DNA from 2 places in the Flexivirga aerilata genome. Region 2 is predicted to be linked to the other one. Evidence: predicted binding sites of a transcription regulator. Region 2 holds the regulator's gene; the other holds the start of a gene.

Region 1 (4,416 bases), 160 kb from region 2:
CCGGGCGTCCGGTCGCGAGCGAGGCGAGCGCGGTGACCATCGTGACGCCCGCGGACGGGCCGTCCTTCGGGGTCGCGCCGGCCGGCACGTGCAGGTGCACCGAGCCGCTGAGCGTCGACGGGTCGATGCCCTGCTCGCTGCCGTGGGCCCGCAGGTAGGACAGCGCGATGTGCGCCGACTCCTTCATCACGTCACCGAGCTGGCCGGTGAGCGTGAGCCGCGGGTCGCCCGCCCTAGCGCCGGAAACGATTGCCTCCGAAGCGTTTTCGCTGCCTGCGGGAGTGCCGTCATACGGTGTCGTCAGCGGCTTGGCCGCCTCGATGAAGAGCACGTCGCCGCCCATGCCGGTGACCGCGAGTCCGGTCGCGACGCCGGGCACCGAGGTGCGCTCGGCCGACTCCGGGGTGAACCGGGGACGACCCAGGTAGTCGCGCAGGTCGCCGACCTCGACCTGCACCGGCGCGGTCGCCTTGTCGGTCGCGAGGTTGGTCGCGACCTTGCGCAGCACCTTGCCGATCAACCGCTCGAGCTGGCGCACGCCCGCCTCGCGGGTGTAGTTGCCGGCCATCTCACGCAGCGCGTCGTCGGAGATCGTGACCTCGTCGGCGGTCAGCGCGGCCCGCTCCAGCTGCCGGGGCAGCAGGTGCTGGGCGCCGATGGCGACCTTGTCGTCGTCGGTGTAGCCGTCGATGCCGACCAGCTCCATCCGGTCCAGCAGGGCCGGCGGGATGGTCTCCAGCGAGTTGGCCGTCGCGATGAAGAGCACGTCGGAAAGGTCGAGGTCGAGCTCGAGGTAGTGGTCGCGGAAGGTGTGGTTCTGCGCCGGGTCGAGCACCTCGAGCAGCGCCGCCGCCGGGTCGCCCCGGAAGTCCGAGCCGACCTTGTCGATCTCGTCCAGCAGCACGACGGGGTTCATCGAGCCGGCCTCCTTGATCGCGCGCACGATGCGGCCGGGGAGCGCCCCGACATACGTGCGGCGGTGACCACGGATCTCGGCCTCGTCCCGCACGCCGCCGAGGGCGACGCGCACGAACCTGCGGTCGAGGGCGCGCGCCACGCTCTCGCCGAGCGAGGTCTTGCCGACCCCGGGAGGGCCGGCGAGCGCCAGCACGGCACCCGAACCACGACCACCGATCACGTCCAGGCCACGCTCGGCGCGACGGGCGCGCACCGCGAGGTATTCGACGATGCGGTCCTTCACGTCCTCCAGGCCGTGGTGGTCGGCGTCCAGCACCTCACGCGCCGCCGAGATGTCGGTGGCGTCGGAAGTCTTGTCGTTCCAGGGCAGTTCGAGCACGGTGTCGAGCCAGGTGCGGATCCAGCCGCCCTCCGGGCTCTGCTCGCTGGAGCGCTCCAGCTTGCCCACCTCGCGCAGCGCCGCCTCGCGGACGGCGTCGGGCAGGTCGGCGGCCTCCACGCGGGCGCGGTAGTCCTCCGAACCCTCCGGCTCGTTCTCGCCGAGCTCCTTGCGGATGGCGTCGAGCTGCTGGCGCAGCAGGAACTCCCGCTGGCTCTTCTCCATGCCGTCGCGCACGTCATTGGCGATCTTGTCGGAGACCTCCTGCTCGGCGAGGTGGTCGCCGGTCCAGCCGATCAGCTTCTCAAGCCGGGTGTCGAGGTCGGCCTCCTCGAGCAGCTGCACGCGCTGCTGCAGGGAGAGGTATGACGCCCAGCCGGCCAGGTCGGCCAGCGCGGACGGGTCGTCGGTGGACTCGACGTGGTCGATCACCTGCCACGCGTTGCGGCGCTTCAGGCTGGCGACGACGAGTCGCTTGTAGTCGGTCGCGAGCTCGCGGGTGCGGTCGCTCGGCGCGGGGGAGTCGACGGTCTCGGCCTCCACCCAGAGGGCGGCGCCGGGGCCGGCGACACCGCGGCCGATCTTCGCGCGGCGGGTGGCGCGCAGCACCGCGGCGGGTTCGCCGTTCGGCATGCGGCCGACCTGCTCGATCGTGGCGATCGCGCCGTGGGTCGGGTACTGGTCGTCGATGCGCGGAGCCAGCAGCAGCTGGTCCTTGTCGGCCGCGCGAGCCGCGTCGACGGCCGCGCGGGCCTCGTCGTCCAGCTCGATCGGCAGGGTCATTCCGGGCAGGGCCACCTGATCGTGCAGAAAGAGCACCGGCAGCTCGAAGGTCGTGGTCATCGCTCTCCTACAAGCGTTGGTGCGGTCCGGGCGGGTTCGTCGGTCGGTGCCGGTGGACGAGCCGGGCCGCTCATCGGAAGTTGAGTCTTATGCACTCAAGGCTTGCGCGGGTTGTTTCATTCCCGAGTTGCGGACTTCGGTCCGGTTCGCGCGGGCAGTTGCCGATCGGTATCCGGGAGCGGATGGGGCGCGGCTCCCGTCATACGCGACGGGCCGGATCGAGAGAGGACTCACCGTCTCGTAAGCGAGGGTGACGTCAGGCGCACGGTTGGTCACGGGACGCCGGACTGTCACACCCGGCTTCTAGCCTCGAAGCATGTCCATCACGTGCATCGACCCGGCGACGATCGACGCGCGGCTGGCGGCGATCGGCCGCCAGCCGTTCCGCGCGCGCTTCCACCTGCGCCCGCCGGAGCGGGAGTTCGTGGCGCAGCGCGGTATGGCGGTGGTGCGCGCACACGCGCGCGACCTGATCGCGCGGCGACTCGCGCCTGCCTGGCCGGTGAAGGACGGCAAGCAGACCCCGTGGGGCGGCCATCCGGTGTTTCGGGCCCAGCACGCGACCGGCACGTGTTGTCGCAGTTGCCTGCAGCGCACGCACGGCATTCGCAAGGGTCACGATCTGACGCCCGCGGAGTTCGACTATGTGATCACGGTCGTATGTCGCTGGGTCGCGCTCGAGTGTGGTGCCGACCAGTCGGCACACTGCGAAGCATGACGTACAGCGTCGGGCCGGTTGAGGTCGAGCGCGTCGTCGAGCTCGAGTCGTGGCGATTCGCGCCGGCTGACATGTTCCCGGCCGTCACGCCCGAGCTCTACGCAGGCGACTCGCTGGATTTCACGATCGCCACCTATGTAGTGCGCACGCCCGACCTGACGATGCTGGTCGATGCCGGGAACGGCAATGACAAGCACCGGCCGGTCCTGACTGCGCACGATGGGTTCCACACCGACTATCTCGACCGGCTGGCGACGGTCGTCGAGCCGGAAGACGTCGATGTCGTGGTGTGCACACACCTGCATCCCGATCACTGCGGTGGCCTGACGCGTCTCGTCGATGCTTCCTGGGTGCCGGTCTTTCCCCGCGCCCGGCACCTGGTGCCCCGGGAAGAACTCGCCTGGCTGCAAAGTCTGGTGGCCACGGCGGATGTCGACGGGCCGGTGGCGGACCTGGCCCGCACCTACGAGGACAGCGTGCGTCCCGTGCTCGACGCTGGATTGATCGATGAGGTCGACCTGCCCGTCGATCTGGGGCACGGAGTGACCGTGCGTGCCGCCCCGGGTCACACCGCCGGGCATGTGGTCGTCGAACTGAGCCACGGCGATGAGTTCGCCGTCGTCTGTGGCGACCTGCTGCACCATCCGTTTCAGATGGCTGATCTCGCGTTGGCGCACTCCGGTGATTTCGACCCGGACCGGGCGCACCAGACGCGAAGGCAGCTGGTGGAGAAACTCGCCGACAGCGGAGGTCTGTTGTTGCCCTGCCACTTCGGTCCCGGCCACGTGACTCGCACGACCGCCGGTTTCGCTTGGCAACCCCTCCGCCGCGGACGATAGGCGCCGCGCGGCGACTCGTCGCCGATCTCCTGAGCGATCACGCTGCGTCGTCGCACGGGCAGACAGTTTCGCGAAGTTCGTTCGAACAGACCTCCGGTTGTCGGTGGTCGACGTTATGATGATCACAACGACGAAAACGACTGCGGCGGAAGGAGATTCGGGCTATGTCTCTTGATTCTGCTGTGCCGCTGCCGGAGCGTCCGGAGGTGCCGGACGGGGTATCGCGGGTGCCGGTTGAGCCGGGTCGTGGGCCGGAGGTTTTGGCGCAGTTGCAGGCGGTCGCGGCGTTGCTGGACGAGGTGCCGGAGGTGGTGCACCAACTCGGCGACAGACAGCTGGAGTCGCTGACCCAGGTGGTGTTGCGGCTGCACGGGCGGTCGGCTCAAGTTGCTGCGGTGGTCACCGCGGATGCGGTGGACCGGGGCACGGTCGCGGGCTCGACGGCGGCGAACACCACCCAATGGGTGGCCCGGCACGCTGCAGCGGCCGGGGTGCCGGTCGAACCAGCGGAGGCGAAATCGATCGCGGTGGTCGCCGAGGCGTGCCGGGAACCGAAGAACGCGGTGATCGCGGCAGCAGTCGCGCAGGGCAGCTGCACGGTGTCGACGGCGCGGGCCGCGTTGACCAACGCGGACAAGGTCGCGCCCGTGGTGCCGTCCGCGGACCGGGGTGAAGTGTTGTCGTGGTTCCTGCAACTCGATCCGTCGCTCGGGGTCAAG
Region 2 (4,416 bases):
AAAACCCGGGGCGGTCGGCGCGACGTAGTGACCGTCGCTGACCACGGCGGGGTCGACAAACTCCCCGTGCAGGTGATCGACATACTCGATCACCCGATCCTGCGTCGTCCCGGTGAGCGCGACGAAGTCGAACATCGACAGGTGCTGGACCATTTCGCACAGGCCCACACCGCCCGCGTGCGGGCAGACCGGCACCCCAAATTTCGCCGCCAGCAGCAGGATCGCGAGGTTCTCGTTGACACCTGCCACCCGGGCCGCGTCGAGCTGCAGCACGTCGATCGACCCCGCCTGCAGGAGCTGCTTGAAAATGACTCTGTTCTGGGCGTGTTCGCCGGTCGCGACCTTCACCGGACTGACGCCGCGGCGGATGCGCGCATGCCCCAGCACGTCGTCCGGGCTGGTGGGCTCCTCGATCCAGTAGGGGTCGGAGGGCGTGAGCGCGCGCACCCACTCGACTGCCTCATCGACGTCCCACCTCTGGTTGGCGTCGATCGCGATGCGGACATCCGCGCCCACCGCCGCGCGCGCGATCTTCATCCGCCGGATGTCGTCCTCGAGGCACGCGCCGACCTTGAGCTTGATCTGACCGAAGCCGTCGGCGACCGCTTCCTTGGCCAGGCGCTCCAGCTTGTCGTCGGAGTAGCCGAGCCACCCGGGCGTGGTCGTGTATGCCGGGTAGCCGCGTTCGAGCAGCTGCCTCTCCCGCTCGGCACGCCCGGGCTCGGCCGCACGCAGCAGCTGCAGCGCTTCCTCCGGGGTCAGCGCGTCGGACAGATAGCGGAAGTCGACGAGCGCGACCAGCTCCTCCGGCGTCATCCGCGAAAGGAGTTGCCAGAGCGGCATACCCGCCCGTTTGGCACGCAAGTCCCAGAGCGCGTTGAGCACCGCGGCGATCGCCATGTGCATGACGCCCTTCTCGGGACCGAGCCAGCGCAACTGGCTGTCCCCGATGAGCGCACGTGAGGTGGCGCCGAGGTCCTCCAGCAAGGCGTCGGCGTCGTGACCGACGAGCATCGGCCGCAGGGCGTCGATGGCGGCGACCGCGACCTCGTTGCCACGCCCGATGGTGAAGACGAAGCCGTGGCCCGACAGCCCGTCGGGCGCATCGGTCTCGACGATCACGTAGGCCGCGGAGTAGTCGGGGTCGGGATTCATCGCGTCGGAGCCGTCGAGCTCACGCGAGGTCGGGAAGCGAATATCGAGCGTTCGCAACGCCGTTACGGTGCTCGTCACGGTTTTGCTCCGCTGTGGTGGCCGGTCAGGAGCTGACGGGCGATCGAGGCAGGCACCGGGCGACTCCTCCAGGTGGGGTGGAAGAGGACGTGCGGGCTGCGCCCACATGCCCACGACGAAAGATCCGATCTCTCGAGGTCTGTGCAACGTAGCACCTCGTGATGCGGCTGTCCATGACATGAAGTGCGGAGCAACGGGACAGGACTTACATCCGATCACTGCCGCACCGGGCTCGAGCCCGAGTCAGCTCCGCTGACGCCACACCACCAGCGCGCGGTCCGCCCGGCTGACGGGCGCACGCTGCCCCGGGCGCAGCGCGGTGATCTGGCCGTCCGAGCCGGCGGCGAAAACCCGGCCGGCGTTGTCGTCACGCAGCCGGTCGGCTTCCTTCATGAGCTCGGCGACCCGGGCCTGGAGGGCGTCGATCTGGTGCTCCAGCTCCAGGATGCGACGGATGCCGGCGAGCGAGACGCCCTCCTCCTGCGACAGCCGCTGCACCTCGCGCAGCAGCTCCAGGTCGCGCACCGAATAACGACGACCACCGCCCCGGGCTCGTGACGGAGTCACGATCCCGAGGCGGTCGTATTGGCGCAGCGTCTGCGCGTGTATGCCGGCGAGCTTGGCTGCCGCGGAGATCGCGTAGACCGGTGCATCGTCGGATGTGGTTGTCATGACGCGGCTTTCGCCGTCATCTCCGCTCGTGGGTCGGTGCCTTGCTGACGGTCGTGCTCGGCGAGCTTCTCGACCGCCTCACGCGTCTCGTCGGTCAGCTTCTCGGGCACCACGACATGGACGGTGACGATCAGGTCGCCCGAGCCGGACTTGGTCTTGATGCCACGACCCTTGACCCGCAGCTTTCGACCGGAGGGTGTGCCCGGCTTGATCTTCACCTTCACGCCCTTGCCGTCCATCGTCGGCACGGTGACCGTCGCACCCAGCGCGGCCTCGGCGAAGGTGACCGGCAGCTCGACGGTGAGGTTGTCACCCTCCCTGCCGTACACCGGGTGCGGCAGCACGGTCACGTGCAGCAGCAGGTCTCCCGGCTGTCCGCCGTTGGGGCTCGGCTGACCCTTGCCGCGCAGGCGAATCGTCTGACCGTCCTTGACCCCAGCGGGGATTCGGGTCTTGATCGTCTGCCCGTCGGCGGCGCGCAGCTCGACCGTCTCGCCGGCCGCGGCGTCGCGGAAGCTGAGGGTCGTGCGTGCTTCGAGGTCGGCACCCTTGCGGGGGCCTGCGGCATACCCGCCGTAGCCGCCGCCATAACCGCCGCCATAGGGCGAGCCGTATGACGCGCCGCCCCCGCCGCCGAAGGCGCCGAGGATGTCGTCGAGGTTGATCTGCTCGCCGGCACCGGGCCCGCCGGTCGAGAAGCGGACGTTGCCGCCACCGCCACCGCCGAACATCGAGCCGAAGAGGTCCTCGAAGCCGCCGGCGGAGCCTGCCCCGCCGGGACCGCCTGCCGTGAATCGTGCGCCACCACTGACCATCTGGCGCAGCTGGTCGTACTCCTGGCGCTTCTCCGGGTCGGACAGCACCGAGTTGGCCTCGCCGATGTCCTTGAACTTCTGCTCCGCGGCTTCGTCCCCGGGGTTCTGGTCGGGGTGCCACTTGCGGGCGAGTTTGCGATAGGCCTTCTTGATGTCGGCCTCGGAGGCGTCCTGCGGGACGCCGAGAATCTTGTAAAAGTCCTTCTCCAGCCAGTCCTGACTAGCCATGCAATCGCTCCTTCATGAAAGTCGTTGATCGAGTGGGGAATTCACGTGCGGCAACTCCCCACTCGATCAAGTCGACTTGGGCTGCCTCAGGACGGATCCGCGACGGCAACGCGTGCGGGACGGATGATGCGCTCACCCAGCCGGTAGCCCGGCTGCATGACCTGGACGATCGTGGTGCCCTCGGAACCTTCCGGCACCTCGGCCTCGATGTGCATGAGCGCCTCGTGCTCGGCCGGATCGAAGGCCTCGCCGACCTCGCCGAACGGTGCAAGTCCGAGCCGGGTCAGCGCGGCCTGCAGCTTGTCGGCGATCTTCTCGAAGGGCGAGCCCTCGAGATCGCCGTGCTGGCGGGACAGGTAGATGTCGTCGAGCACCGGCAGGATGCCCTCGACCACGCGGGCGGTCGCGGCGTCCTTGTTGGCCTCACGGTCCCGGTCGACACGTCGCTTGTAGTTGACGTATTCGGCCTGCAACCGCTGCAGGTCGGCGAGTCGCTCGGCCGCGAGGACGGTGTCCGGGTGCTCTCCCCCGGCCGCGCCCGGGGCGCCGGCATCGCTGCCGGCGGCCTCGGGTTGCGGTGCGTCCGAGGGGGATTCGCGGAGCTCGCCGTTCTCGTCGATGCGTCGCTTGTCGCGGATCACCGGCCCGGTGGGCTCTTCTTCCTCGGGGCGCCGCCCGCCGGGCTCCTCCGCAGAGGAGCCCGGACGGGGACCCTGGGTGGGGTCGGTCATGATCGGGGCCCCCGCAAAGCATCGGAGCGAGGAACGAGCGGAGAGCTTTGTGGGGTGATCACTTCTTGTCATCCTCGTCGTCGACAACCTCGGCGTCCACGACGTCCTCGTCACCCGAGGACGACGAGCCCGAGGCGTCCGCACCGCCGGCAGCACCAGCCCCCGCGGTGTCGCCACCCTCGGCGCCACCCTGGGACTGCTCCTGCGCGTAGAGCGCAGCACCCATCTTCTGCGACGCGTCGTTGACCTTGGTGGTCTTGGCGGAAAGGTCCTCGGCAGAGGTGTTTTCGTCCTTCAGCGCGTCCTTGAGCTCGGTGAGGGCACCCTCGACCTCGCTCTTGGAGTCGGCCGGCACCTTGTCGCCGTTGTCGGCGAGGAACTTCTCGGTGGAGTAGACCAGCTGCTCGGCGGTGTTACGCGCCTCGGTCTGCTCGCGCCGCTTCTTGTCCTCGGCCGCGTGCTCCTCGGCCTCCTTGACCATGCGGTCGATCTCTTCCTTGGCGAGCGCGGAGCCGCCGGAGATCGTCATCGACTGCTCCTTGTTGGTGCCGCGGTCCTTGGCGGACACGTGCACGATGCCGTTGGCGTCGATGTCGAAGGTGACCTCGATCTGCGGCACGCCGCGCGGGGCGGGCGCGATGCCGGACAGCTCGAAGTTGCCGAGCGGCTTGTTGTCCTTGGCGAGCTCTCGCTCACCCTGGAACACCTGGATCTCCACGGACGGCTGGTTGTCCTCG

The links. Region 2 encodes HspR, which represses chaperone genes until heat shock. Its sites were predicted from a motif close to AAGTTGAGTCNNNNNGACTCAACTT; they were not measured.
Region 1: lon (endopeptidase La) is a predicted target of HspR. The motif match lies at 2,218-2,242, and genes of this name have one in related genera.

The regions. Positions count from the first base shown of each region.
Region 1 is NZ_JABENB010000001.1:1,344,211-1,348,626, forward strand. It holds gene lon (endopeptidase La) at 1-2,140, opposite strand, end outside; gene HJ588_RS06375 (DUF4186 domain-containing protein) at 2,457-2,858, shown strand; gene HJ588_RS06380 (MBL fold metallo-hydrolase) at 2,855-3,697, shown strand; gene HJ588_RS06385 (HNH endonuclease signature motif containing protein) at 3,862-4,416, shown strand, end outside.
Region 2 is NZ_JABENB010000001.1:1,185,470-1,189,885, reverse strand. It holds gene HJ588_RS05620 (enolase C-terminal domain-like protein) at 1-1,233, opposite strand, end outside; gene HJ588_RS05615 (heat shock protein transcriptional repressor HspR) at 1,477-1,905, opposite strand; gene HJ588_RS05610 (DnaJ C-terminal domain-containing protein) at 1,902-2,948, opposite strand; gene HJ588_RS05605 (nucleotide exchange factor GrpE) at 3,035-3,679, opposite strand; gene dnaK (molecular chaperone DnaK) at 3,738-4,416, opposite strand, start outside.